3 regions of the Bacillus sp. 05T21 genome follow, and region 1 is predicted to be linked to each of the others. Evidence: riboswitches for the same ligand, from Rfam matches in the RefSeq annotation. Region 1 holds a riboswitch; each other region holds the start of a gene.

Region 1 (4,266 bases):
CGTATAGTGAAGAAAATACTGTTCCAAATCGTACTTCTTTTCCTTCTGTGCTTCCTTGCACATGCTGGATACCCGTTTGGTTCAATACTGGATTTCCATGTAATTCAGATGTTGTAATCGTTATAAATCCTAGTAAAAATACCATGAATAGTGAAACGAAAAGGATACGACCTTGTTTTTTATTTCCTACCATTCGTCCGTACGTAAATGGAAGTGCTGTTGGCAATAACATCATAAGCATCATTTGCAAAATATTACTCATTTGCCCTGGATTTTCAAAAGGATGTGTAGAGTTTGCCCCGAAAAATCCACCGCCGTTATTTCCAAGTTCCTTAATTGAAACGAATGATGCAACTGGACCACGTAAAATACTTTGCTTCGCACCATCAATTGTTTGTGCTGTAACTGCTCCATCTAACGTTTGTGGTACACCAAGTGCGACAAAGACTAACGCCGCAATAAATGCGATAGGAAGAAAAACTCTCGTTAATGCTCTCGTAAAATCAACGAAAAAGTTACCGAGTTCTTTTCCAGCGAGTCCTCTTATAAAAGCCATAACGAGCGCTAACGTCGTTGCTGGTGCCGCAAACATTAAAAATGTAATTCCGACTAATTGTGATAAATAAGATAAACCATTTTCACCGCTATAATGCTGTAAGTTTGTATCAGCCATAAAACTAATTGCCGTATTAAAAGCGAGTGTAGGCTCCATTCCTTCAATATGCGCTGGATTTAGCGGCAGCACACCTTGTAATCTGAAAATGAAATATACGACAACAATCATAAATCCATTGAGTAAAACTAATGATAATGCGTACTGTTTCCACGTTTGATTGTATGCTTTTACACCCGTAATTTTAAAAATAAGTTTTTCAAAAGGCCCAAATACTTTATCTAGCGTTTTGCTACCTTGAAAAGCTTTTTCTAAATAAATCCCCGTTGGCTTTGCTACTAGAATAAACAAGAGCATTGTAATAACGACTGCAACCCAAATCATAATGAATGATTCCCCCTAATTAAAACTTTTCTGGATTTAATAATGCGTACACTAAGTACACCGTAATCGCTGCAACAATAACCGATAAGGCAATCATCATGATTGCTTCCCTTCTTTCACAACTTTATCTGACCAACTTGCAAGACTTGCCATCGATGCGACTAACCCAACAAAAATACCGATCATTACGACATCTAACATAACTACCCCTCACTTTTTGTTAAATTTTACCATATAGTTATCAAAAAAAGAACACTAAGCTCTACTTAGTGTTCGAAACGAACAACACAAAGTAAACCTCCTCTCTAAACGCTTACGAGGTTAGCTGTCGGATTCGGGCCTAAAGAGTAGCCCTACTTTCAAAACTGAAAGATTCACCCCAAGTGACGATGCACAAAATTGGTTCCCCCGCTCCATTTCTGGAACTCAGCGATTTTAGGTTTTTTTTGGAAATTTCATGAATGATTTATGAGAGTAAATATACTCCTCTAAATTTAACTTGTAAAGAGGCAAATTACTTAAAATAAGAAAAAATTCCGCCATTTAAACGCTTACATTGCTTATTATTAATATTCTTTCATCTATTTTCTTGTGTTTTCTTTTTTTTTCATAGAAATGATCTTTTAAATATGAAATAAAAAGAGCGAATGACGTGAAGTGCATAGCTTGTTGCACTCAGCATTCGCTCTTTTTTCATTCAACCTTTATTCTCCACGCAAAAAAGCACGCAAATTTCTCCCTCGAATATAAACTTGTGATAATTCTGCATGTAACTGCTCATATTCGGTAATATCCGCCTCTAAATACAAAACATCTTTTGATGGTAATATAATATATGGCCCTGGAAAAAGAGGATCGAGCACTACCAATTCGTGAACTCGCTCTACCGATATCGCCCAACGATTCGCTATATCTCCTAGTAACAACACTTTCATCTTCATTTCCCCCACCTTATTCAAAAAATAAAAAAGAAATATTATCACAGTTCGTAAACACTACAAATTTAGCTCCAATTGTTTCATAGAGCCTGGCCGGATATCGTTTATTCTTTGTAACAACAGTAATAGGCGCTTGAAAAGAAAAACGAATGTGTTCTGTGAAGAAACTAACTATCGGAAGCTCATCCCCTAGTAAAATCACCTTCTTAATACGTGTGCAAATACTAGTAAAATCCTTCTCCTTATTACAGCTATAAGCTGATTCAAACCCATACTCTCTAACTTCAGCCGCTATCTCTTCATTGGCTGTAAAAATAATTAACTCATGCTGAAATGCTACTAGCTCTCTTAAACTCTTTACCTTGTTTTTTTCTCCAACGCAAATAAGCGTTAATTCCATGTACCTCATCCTCCTTAGCATAAAAGAACTCAAACATAGATTGATATTCTCCTATACTAATCAGACCGACGAAGTGATATATCCATCATGGCACCGCCCTCTCTCAAGACGCTTACGAAGTTAGCTGTCGGATTCGGACTTTGAGAGTAGCCCTACTTTCAACATTGAAAGATTCACCCCTAGTGACGACGCACAAATTGGTTCCTCCGCTCCATACATTTGGACTCAGCGTATTACAAAAAATGTATTCTGGCTGATATATTACTCCTGTATTTGGAAAAAGTAAACAATGAAAAATCCTTAAGGTGGATTTTTCATTGTTGCTAGACATTATAAATATTTATATTCAATAGGAATTTTCATGAGTCGTATTGTAATAATACTAAATAAAGAAATGATTAAAAATTAAACGTGAAACGAGGATGCTATATGACCGAGGATAAAAAGAATAATTTTATTAAAATAATAAACATTCTAGGTAATTCGTTACTTTTAATTCTAGCGATTTTAGTTACTATTACTAGTTATACTGAATTCCGTACTACACTAGAAATCATTTTTTTAATTTCTTGTTTGTTATTAATTTATAGTAAATACTTAAGTAATAATAAGAAAGCTATGATTCCATACCTTATATTTTTCATATTAATATCATCACACCTTTTATATATTTTATTTATCTAAAAGGACGCATTTAAACAAGATAACTAAATCAAATTCACTACCATATATTAAACTTCTATTAATCATTAACCTTAATAACCAGTGAGGATATAGCCCCACTGGTTGAATTTTCACTTATGCACGCGCTTTATTCAATTTATACGCAAAATGATTCGTCGGCCCATGACCACTTCCAATATTCAACGGCTCTTCAATCGCTATACTAATAAATCGTTTTGCTTCTTGAACCGCATCTTCCATCAAGTAGCCTTTCGCAAGTCCTGCTGTAACCGCTGAAGCAAATGTACACCCGCTTCCGTGCGTTTGCTTCGAAGGAATTCGCTCGCTTCTAAATTCAATAAACTCTTCTCCATCAAAGAGTAAATCAATTACTTCATTACCTTGATATTCTGCATGTCCGCCCTTCATAAGAACATATTTAGCTCCTAATTCATGCAATACTTTTGCAGCTTCCTTACTATCTTCTACATTATGAATCTCCATTCCAGTTAACACTTCTGCTTCAGGAACATTCGGTGTTACAACAGTTGCTACTGGCAATAAATATTCTTTTAATGCTTGTACTGCTTCTTGTTGTAATAATGATGCCCCGCCTTTTGCAATCATAACAGGATCTAGCACAATATTATTCCAGCCGAATTTTTTAATATGTTCTGCAACAATTTGAATAATTTCACTGCTAAATAACATTCCTAGTTTTACAGCATCTGGCGTTAAATCCGTACCAATTGAATTCAGCTGTTCCGTAATTCCTTCTAAAGAAACAGGATATACCCCTTGAACGCCAAGCGTATTTTGAGCAGTAATTGCTGTAATAGCCGTCATTCCATACACACCAAGCTCTTGGAATGTTTTTAAATCCGCCTGAATCCCAGCGCCGCCTCCGCTATCAGACCCTGCAATTGTTAAAGCTTTATTCACTTTCATTCCACTCATCCTTTTCTACCCAAAATAGCGATGATAAATTGTTTTCGCTTCGCTTATATCTTTCGTTCCATGTACAAGTACACGGCCATCTTTAAAAGCAACTAATCTCTTTTCTTCAACCGAAAATGATAATAAATATGGATTTACATTTAAATCATTCACACGATCATTCAGCAATTTTTTATATTGTTCAAAATCCATTTCCTCTTTATGAGGTGGTCTAATTTGAACTGTATTTCTCCCGCATAACACTGCTGTTTTTGAAGTGTTTTCCTTATTTAAATATGGATATACTGCCCGTTCACCACACGATAGACAAT
Region 2 (4,266 bases), on a different contig from region 1:
CTCAGGGCTGGTTTTAATGTACTTCTGTATTCTTTGATTACTTTGTAGATAGTATTTTTCATCAGTTCGAATATTGAATAAATTGCACACTAATTATTTCTCTATTTGCCCATCTAGAATAGGTCTCTTTTATTATTATTTATAACGTTTTTAAAATTAGCTTCTCTTTAACAATCTTTTTTCTCTGATGATTTATGTTTTACTCTATAAGAGAGTGCGGTAACTTGTTGGGAATATTTAAAACCCTTTTCAGATTTTTCGGAAACCCATTTCGAAACAGGTCTTAGTAAACTATTTATGCTGACAATAAGAATGGTTCCTGTTATAGCTATAAGTAAATAGCCGCTACCTGCTAATGTTCCTACAGCCGCAGAACACCATAAGGTTGCTGCGGTATCCAGTCCTCGAACTGTCAAGCCATCTTTCATAATAACTCCAGCACCTAAAAAACCAATCCCGCTTACAATTTGAGAAGCTATTCTTGTAGGTGTATTATCGGTTGGAGTGAGTACACTTAATAGTACAAAAAGTGCAGCACCTACGGAAACAAGTATATTTGTACGTAATCCAGCAATGCAATTGTGCCATTGACGTTCTAATCCAATTATTGCTCCAACAAGTATTGCTACAAGTAACCTAAGTAGAATGTCTAGTTCCATATTTCTGTCTCCTTAATTTCCATCCTTAATGATCATCATGCTCTAAATTGACTTGTTGTAATGGAATCACCTTTGTTTTTTTTATAATTTTATAGCCGAACCAAAATACAAGAAACAGCAGTAAACCAATATAAGTAGCAAGTACTTCATACCAATCGACATGTGACCCTATAAAGACTGAATAATTCTGTCCTAATATAATAATAGTACATATTACAAAAGCCAAAATAGGACCGATAGGATACCACTTTGCTTGATACGGGAGCTTATTTAAATTCTTTTGTTGATGTAAAAAAGCCTGACGAAAACGATAATGGCTTATAGCAATCCCTAACCATGCAATAAATCCACAAAGTCCCGAAGCATTCAAAAGCCATATAAACGCTTGCCCTTCTCCAAATAAAGAAGCTGCAAACGCTACGATTGCCACAGCCGTTGTCATAAGTAATGCATTAATAGGAACACCTTGTTTATTTACTTTTTTTAAGCACTTTGGAGCTTTCCCTTCTCTTGCCATTACCCATAACATTCGGGTTGCAACATACATTCCGGAATTACCAGCTGATAGAACAGATACCAAGATAACTGCATTCATAATAGAAGCTGCAAATGCAAACCCAATTTTCTCAAATACTAGTGTGAAGGGACTCATTGTAATATTACTAATATCATTGTTAACTAGATTCGGATCTGTGTAGGGAACTATGACTCCAATTACGCAAATGGTAAGTATGTAAAATAAGAGAATTCTCCAAAAGATTTGCCGCACAGCTTTTGGAATATGCTTTTCAGGTGCTTTACTTTCTCCAGCTACAATTCCGACCATTTCTGTACCTTGAAAGGAAAACCCCGCAATCATAAACACACTAAGAATAGAAAGAAAACCTCCATGAAACGGTGCGTCTCCAATTGTTAGATTGTGAAATCCAATAGGATTTCCTTTGAAAATTCCAAATATCGTGGCTATTCCTAACATAATAAACACGACTATAGTAATAACTTTTACAAGTGAAAGCCAAAACTCCATTTCTCCATAATGTTTCACTGAAAGAATATTAATTCCAAACATAAACAGTATGAATAACGCACTCCACAGAATAGATGGACTGTATGGAAACCAATATTTCATAAGAATAGCTCCTGATGAAATTTCAACTGCAAGAGTAATAGTCCAGCTAAACCAGTAATTCCAACCAATCGCAAAACCAAATGCAGGATCTACAAATTTAGAAGCATACGTACTAAAAGAACCAGATGTAGGCATATACGCTGCCATTTCTCCCAAGCTGGTCATCAACAGGTAAACAATACACCCCATCAACAAATAAGCTATAATTGCTCCACCAGGTCCTGCTGTATGAATCGTATTTCCGCTTGCTATAAATAACCCCGTCCCAATGCTTCCACCTATAGAAATCATTGTTAAATGTCGCAGCCCTAATTCTCTTCTTAATTCAGAAGGTCGGGAATTAGAAGAAAAAGAAAAAAGTGAATTTTTCGTTTTTATGGGTGTCTCTTTCAAGTATCTCATCCTTTTTTTGAATTATTTTCCAGAAAAAGAGTATAAAAAAAGACACCAAAGTTCACCCAGTGTTTTTAAAAATCACCATAGTATCCCCTCTCGAAACGCTTACGAGGTTAGCTGTCGGATTCGGGCCTTGAGAATAGCCCTACCTTCATTTAAGAAGGATTCACCCCAAGTGCAATCGCACAAAATTTGGTTCCCCCGCTCCATATGGATTCAGCGAATAGTGATATGAATTTATGTACAATATATTACTCCTATGCCCTCTTGTTTGTAAACAAGAAAATTAACGTTTTTTTCAGGGGAGGGATTTTTCGCGCTGTACACTTTATTTATAATTTGAATTCTTAAATTAAGTTACATACTTTAAAAAAAGTGAGAATTACAAGTATAGTAATACATGAAGAAGAGTTTGAATTAAATAAAAATACTATGCCTCATTTTTATTAGGTCTATTATCTACTAGTGTCTTTACTACTTTTAATTACATTGACTGCTGATAAGTGGTGTTCTGGTAACTAAGTTCTATTAATGATCCAAAAGGATTTATGAAATAAAAAGATGAATATTTATTTATATACAAATTCTATCTAAAGAAAGGTGATAAGAAGAAATGGAATATCTAACAGTCCCTGAGCTTTTTTTCTTACTATCTGTAGATGATGATACTCAAACTATACAACCTCCTTTACAATCAAATATAGAAATGTTCATTACAATAAGCATATTGCTAGAGCTTTACCTTCAAAAGTATATTTATATAGATCATGAATTTATTGTACATAGGACTAGTAAATCATCTGATATCCCTTATTTACAATATACCTTAGATTTAACAAAACACTTAGACGACAATCACAATTTCAGAATATGGATACTAACAATTTGCGGAAAACAACGATCAAGTCACAAACTATACAATTCTGTTTTAGATTATATACAACGAAAAAAGCAAATAAAAGTAATTGAAAAACGAATATTAAGTTTATCATTTCAAAAACGTTATATATGTCTTCAAACCAAAGAACAAACCCCTACCTTCTTACGAAAAAGAGCTTCAAAAAGAGGAAAACAATACTTATCTATGTTAATCCTTTTCCTAGCTATGGATTTAAACGAACTTTTAAAAGATACAATGTTTCAAAATGATTATGAATATCTAATTCAATTATAAGAATACAATAAACAATTATCTGAAATTAAATTCATACAAAAGCTAATAACAAACATTAAAAAAACTTTGCCTACCCTTTCGATATGGAAAAATGACCCATTTTCAGGTATGTAAAAAAAGTAAACCTCTGATTTAAATAATCAGAGGTTTCTTATAGTTCACATAACCCATCATTATCAGTAGTCAACGATGTGTAAAATTTATTTTTGCGAATACGGCTCACTTTTTTCGTTTTGGGGGAACTTAAGAATCTTAACTTGATAGCGATGTGGTGCTACCCCATCGCTATCAAGCTAAGCTCATGTAACGTCAACGATAAGCGAGATTGTTTCTTTTTTTCGAAATCCTATATGTAGGTGCTTTAAAGATTTGCATACGAAATAAACCCTAACGGGTTTCATTTTTTGAATTAAGCCGCTTGATTATCAGACATGGCACAATTGTAAACGACACCTAATATATCAAAGACTGTTTTCTTCTCATATCGATGAGATTTTCTCCCGTTTTGCTGTAGGAGGTTAAACAGGCGAATTAGAATCTTTGATAGCTCTTGGGTGTCTTTCTGTATAGCTTGGAAAAGAAGAAGAAAGTAATCTTTAATCATATATATGGCCTTATATTCACTCAGTTCTCGTTTCTTTTTTATAAGAAGTAATTGCCGCATTTGAAACATGATAGAAGAACAGAGTAGAATGGCAATCAATTGTCCATACAAATGGCACTCCCATCTTTCTGATTTTATCTTTTTACACTGATGAATTTGAAAGAATGATTTCCACATTTTAAATAAAATTTCAATTTGCCAACGCAAAGAGTACCAATCATGTACTTGTCCCATCGGGACAATATCTGTCGGCGTGTTTGTCATATATACATTGATACCACTAATACAGGTGGTAAAATTGACT
Region 3 (4,266 bases), on a different contig from region 1:
CGCATTTTATTATTCTATTTTCTTGCAAATGATTTGAGATGGTTAAAAATAGAGAACGTTCTCACCGTGAGTCATGTACGAACCATCTCTTCTAACTTTTTTCTACAGTACTTACTTATTGTTATAAAACACTTCATAACTTTTCATATGTGCTTAGTATGAATAAAACTGTATAAATTTTCTATTTTATTGCGATTTCCACATTCACACAGTGAATATATTACATGAAAATATTATTCATTTTAAACCAATTAACGTATGAAAGTATGAAATTTCGTTTTGTTTTCATGTAAGTTTTGTACTGTAAGGTCATTTAAACACAGCTATTTATATAACGTAAAGAAGTATTTTAATTCCCTTTATTTTCAAGATCTCATGTCCTTATCCCAAAATAAAATTCAATTCACTTTCTCGATTAAACTATCTATATACCACAACAGGAAACACTACATATTCATAATCATTAAAATTATACTAATATACTTTTCGGATCCATATGCAATTATGCATAGCATATACACAAAAAGGATAACTTCACTTTCGTGAAGTTATCCTTAAAAAATTTCCTTACTTTTTCAAATGATACGGTACTGTCGTAATAACAACATTTCTTTTATAGAGTAAATACGCACGAATGAGTAAACTAGACTGATTATGAAGAATGTTATGCCAACCTTTTTTCGGAATAAACTGTGGTATAACGACCGTAACTCGGTAATTTGATTCACTCGCTTTATATTGCACTGTGTCAATAAATTTTGTAAGCGGCTGAATAATGCTTCTATAATGAGAATGTAATGTAACAAGCCTTACTTCAGGTTGCCACTTCTCCCATTTCTCTTCAAATTTCTTTTCCTCTTCTCTGTCAAAAGCAACATATACAGCGATAACTTGATCTGCAGAAAGAGCCTTAGCATAGTTCAATGAATTTTCTACTACATGAGTCATACCAGCTACAGGAACGACAATTACATTCCCTTCAATCGGAACAAGTGGTTCACAAGTTTTTAAACTTAATTGATCCCCCACTGCATCATAATGCTTCTTTATTCGATGGAACAAGAAGATAATGGCAGGTAAGAAAATAAGGATCGACCAAACTTGTGCGAATTTAGTTAAAAAGAACATACTCATTACGATAAAACTAATGACTGCACCAATTAAATTAAGCGTTAATCTTAAAGCCCATCCTTCAGGCTTTTCACGAAGCCATTTTAGTACCATTCCAGTTTGAGAAAGTGTAAACGGAATAAATACCCCTACTGCATATAGCGGAATCAAGTGTTCTGTTTTCCCCTGAAAAGCTACAATTAAAATAATCGAAGAAATCCCAAGTATAATAATACCGTTTGAATAACCTAGGCGGTCTCCTCTAATCGTAAACATTCTCGGTATGAACTTGTCTTTTGCAAGATTAACCGCTAATAGCGGAAATGCAGAATAACCTGTGTTAGCCGCAAGAATTAATATTAAAGCTGTTGTACCTTGTATGAAATAGTACATGAAATTACGTCCAAAAGTTTGTTCAGCAATTTGTGAAACGACTGTTACTTCCTTACTTGGATTAATTCCGTAATAATAAGCTAAAAAGACAATTCCAGAAAATAAAACTGCAAGTAATGCACCCATTGCAAGCAATGTTTTCGCTGCATTGTTAGGTGCAGGATCTTTAAAGTTTGGAATTGCGTTAGATATCGCCTCAACACCCGTTAAAGCAGAGCTTCCTGAAGCAAATGCTCGTAACAGTAAGAACAAACTAATTCCTGCAACTGGCGTTCCAATTGGCGAATGCAAAGCCTGCGAAACGTGTCCCGTTAAAATATTGTATATCCCTACACCAATTAATATAAATAGTGCTAAAACGAATAAATAAACAGGATATGCTAAAACGGAAGCTGATTCCGTTACGCCTCTTAAATTTAAGATGGTAATCAATATGACAAATATAATCGCAATGATTACATTATGTGCATGTAAGCTAGGAAAAGCAGATGTGAGCGCATCTGTACCCGCAGATACACTTACTGCAACCGTTAAAATGTAATCAACTAATAAAGATCCTCCTGCTATTAAGCCTGGATTCATCCCTAAATTCTCTTTTGATACAACATATGCCCCGCCGCCATGAGGGTAAGCAAAAATAATTTGTCGATAAGATAAAATAAGAGCTGTCAATAATACTAATACCCCAATAGCAATCGGAATGGAATACCAATAAGCTACTGCTCCAAGACCTGCTAAAGCAATTAAAATTTGCTCTGGTCCGTATGCAACCGATGACAATGCGTCAGAAGATAAAATTGCTAGCGCCTTCGTTTTATTAAGCTTTTGCTCTCCTAACTCAGTTGATTTTAACGGCCTTCCAATTAAAAACCTTTTGATAGATGAAACCAACGCTGTCCACTCTCCAATAATTTTGCACGAATTTTTCTGCTAATTACAGCGGATAAACTATTTCTTCAGAAAACAAAAAATGTCTACAAGCCATAATGAAATAGACTTGTAGACATTATTTTTTTTGTCGCACAAGCTCCACCTTCCTTCTCAATATAACGCTTACGAGGTTAGCTGTCGGATTCGGGCCTATGAGTAGCCCTACCTTTTTCAAGGATTCACCCCATTGGATTATGTACTAATCCATAAGAACGGGTCCCCCGCACCATGCGGCTTCAGCGATTTAGAAAATTGAAACTGTGGATTATAATACTCCTTTATTTTCAAAAAGTAAACAAAAATTTTTAAAAAGAAAAAAATTAAAACGATTGCGCATAATCCACTGAAAAATATACATAATGAATACTAAAAATCCACAAAGGAGACCCGTATGTCTAAAGAAAAGAAGCCACTTTTTTCCGATTCATATTTAGATGCAGTAGCAAATGAAATTAATCAGCTATATGGTAAACGTGAAAGAGAACGAAATACGACAGATAAACCGAAAAGAAACGAATAAATTGTCAAAAAGAAACAAAAAAAGGATAGCAACATTTATATTTTGCTATCCTTTACTCTTTTTCATACCATTTCTTTATTTAAAATCATTTTTTCATATACCTTTAAATTTTGATGCACAGCTCCTAACAAAGGAGTATCTATCGAAAACTGTTCTGCTAAATCAAGTAAATACCCTTGCAAGTATTTCCCTTCAATGAGCGAGCCTTTTTCCATATCACGCTGCATAGATGACTTCATATCATACGAAATTTTATCAATCGTTTTCATATGTTCCTGGACGATATTGTCCTTAACTGGAGCCCCCATAGATTTCATGATTTGCACTGATTCTTCAAATAAGTTTCTAATAAATTCTCGGCCTCCATCACTCTCGCGAATCGGTCCTATCGGCGCACGCATTAATGTTGTCACACCTGACATTACGGTGATAAATAAATATTTATGCCACATATCTTGCACAATATTTTCACTTAAAACAAAACTAGCTTTTGTATCTGCAAATGTTTTAGAAATAAGCTTTATTCTCTCTGAATCTTGAGGCTTAATTTCCCCAAATACAAGTCTGTTGGCAACACTAGTTTGTACAATTTCTCCTTGATCGTTTAACGTCGTCTCGATAAAGCATAAACCGCCAATTACTTTTTCCACGTCGAATTCCTTTTGTAATAGTGTTAAATGAGCGATACCATTTAACACTGGAATTATTACTGTATTCTCTCCTACAAATGGTTTCAAATCTGTTATTGCCTCGTTTAGGTGATACGCTTTTGTTGAGAATAAAATCACATCAAATGGAGTGGTAATATCTTCTTTCGTTATTAGCTTCGGTTGAAATGAAAAATCGCCGTTAATACTTCGGATAACAAGACCTTTTTCCTCTAATTGTTCTTTCCGTTTACTACGTACGAGAAAAGTTACATCTTCTCCCTTTTCGGCAAGTCGTCCACCAAAAAAACCTCCAACGCCTCCAGCTCCTAATACTAAAATACGCATAATACATCCCCCTTTTCAAAACACAATTCTACTCCTTTTAGTATACATAACATTATACATGTCGCCTAATAAATAAGCTGAATTTTCATTCTTAATTATATAAAAATCCTCTGGTTATTTTTTAGCAGATTAGGGCATGTTGTTTCTATAGCTTACATTGAAAGGAAACAATATAAATGGAGGCAATACAAACGATCGAAGAAAAATATGTATCAACAGCTATTTTTCAATTTATTTTCCCATTTTCGTTCAAAAGTGGATATGAACAAAATATGTTCCCTTTCTTACAAAAAAATGATTTCCGGCCCTTTCGACTCG

Evidence for each region. Region 1 has a riboswitch for cyclic di-AMP ahead of AC1DKZ_RS21855 (hypothetical protein). Riboswitches for the same ligand answer to the same signal wherever they lie in the genome.
Region 2: linked by a shared signal. The riboswitch ahead of AC1DKZ_RS26965 (amino acid permease) and the one ahead of AC1DKZ_RS21855 (hypothetical protein) in region 1 are both predicted to bind cyclic di-AMP.
Region 3: linked by a shared signal. The riboswitch ahead of AC1DKZ_RS12430 (APC family permease) and the one ahead of AC1DKZ_RS21855 (hypothetical protein) in region 1 are both predicted to bind cyclic di-AMP.

What each region holds. Positions count from the first base shown of each region.
Region 1 is NZ_JBFTMD010000015.1:12,347-16,612, reverse strand. It holds gene kdpA (potassium-transporting ATPase subunit KdpA) at 1-997, opposite strand, end outside; gene kdpF (K(+)-transporting ATPase subunit F) at 1,017-1,097, opposite strand; gene AC1DKZ_RS21865 (SipW-dependent-type signal peptide-containing protein) at 1,094-1,198, opposite strand; cyclic di-AMP (ydaO/yuaA leader) riboswitch at 1,294-1,439, opposite strand; gene AC1DKZ_RS21860 (hypothetical protein) at 1,702-1,932, opposite strand; gene AC1DKZ_RS21855 (hypothetical protein) at 1,949-2,335, opposite strand; cyclic di-AMP (ydaO/yuaA leader) riboswitch at 2,429-2,576, opposite strand; gene thiD (bifunctional hydroxymethylpyrimidine kinase/phosphomethylpyrimidine kinase) at 3,134-3,955, opposite strand; gene thiF (thiazole biosynthesis adenylyltransferase ThiF) at 3,962-4,266, opposite strand, start outside.
Region 2 is NZ_JBFTMD010000025.1:66,004-70,269, forward strand. It holds gene AC1DKZ_RS26960 (MgtC/SapB family protein) at 168-659, opposite strand; gene AC1DKZ_RS26965 (amino acid permease) at 685-2,181, opposite strand; cyclic di-AMP (ydaO/yuaA leader) riboswitch at 2,271-2,416, opposite strand; gene AC1DKZ_RS26970 (hypothetical protein) at 2,798-3,358, shown strand; partial or broken gene AC1DKZ_RS26975 (transposase) at 3,768-4,247, opposite strand; partial or broken gene AC1DKZ_RS26980 (histidine kinase dimerization/phospho-acceptor domain-containing protein) at 4,242-4,266, shown strand, end outside.
Region 3 is NZ_JBFTMD010000005.1:46,880-51,145, reverse strand. It holds gene AC1DKZ_RS12430 (APC family permease) at 568-2,394, opposite strand; cyclic di-AMP (ydaO/yuaA leader) riboswitch at 2,539-2,685, opposite strand; gene AC1DKZ_RS12425 (hypothetical protein) at 2,825-2,953, shown strand; gene panE (2-dehydropantoate 2-reductase) at 3,016-3,948, opposite strand; gene AC1DKZ_RS12415 (hypothetical protein) at 4,125-4,266, shown strand, end outside.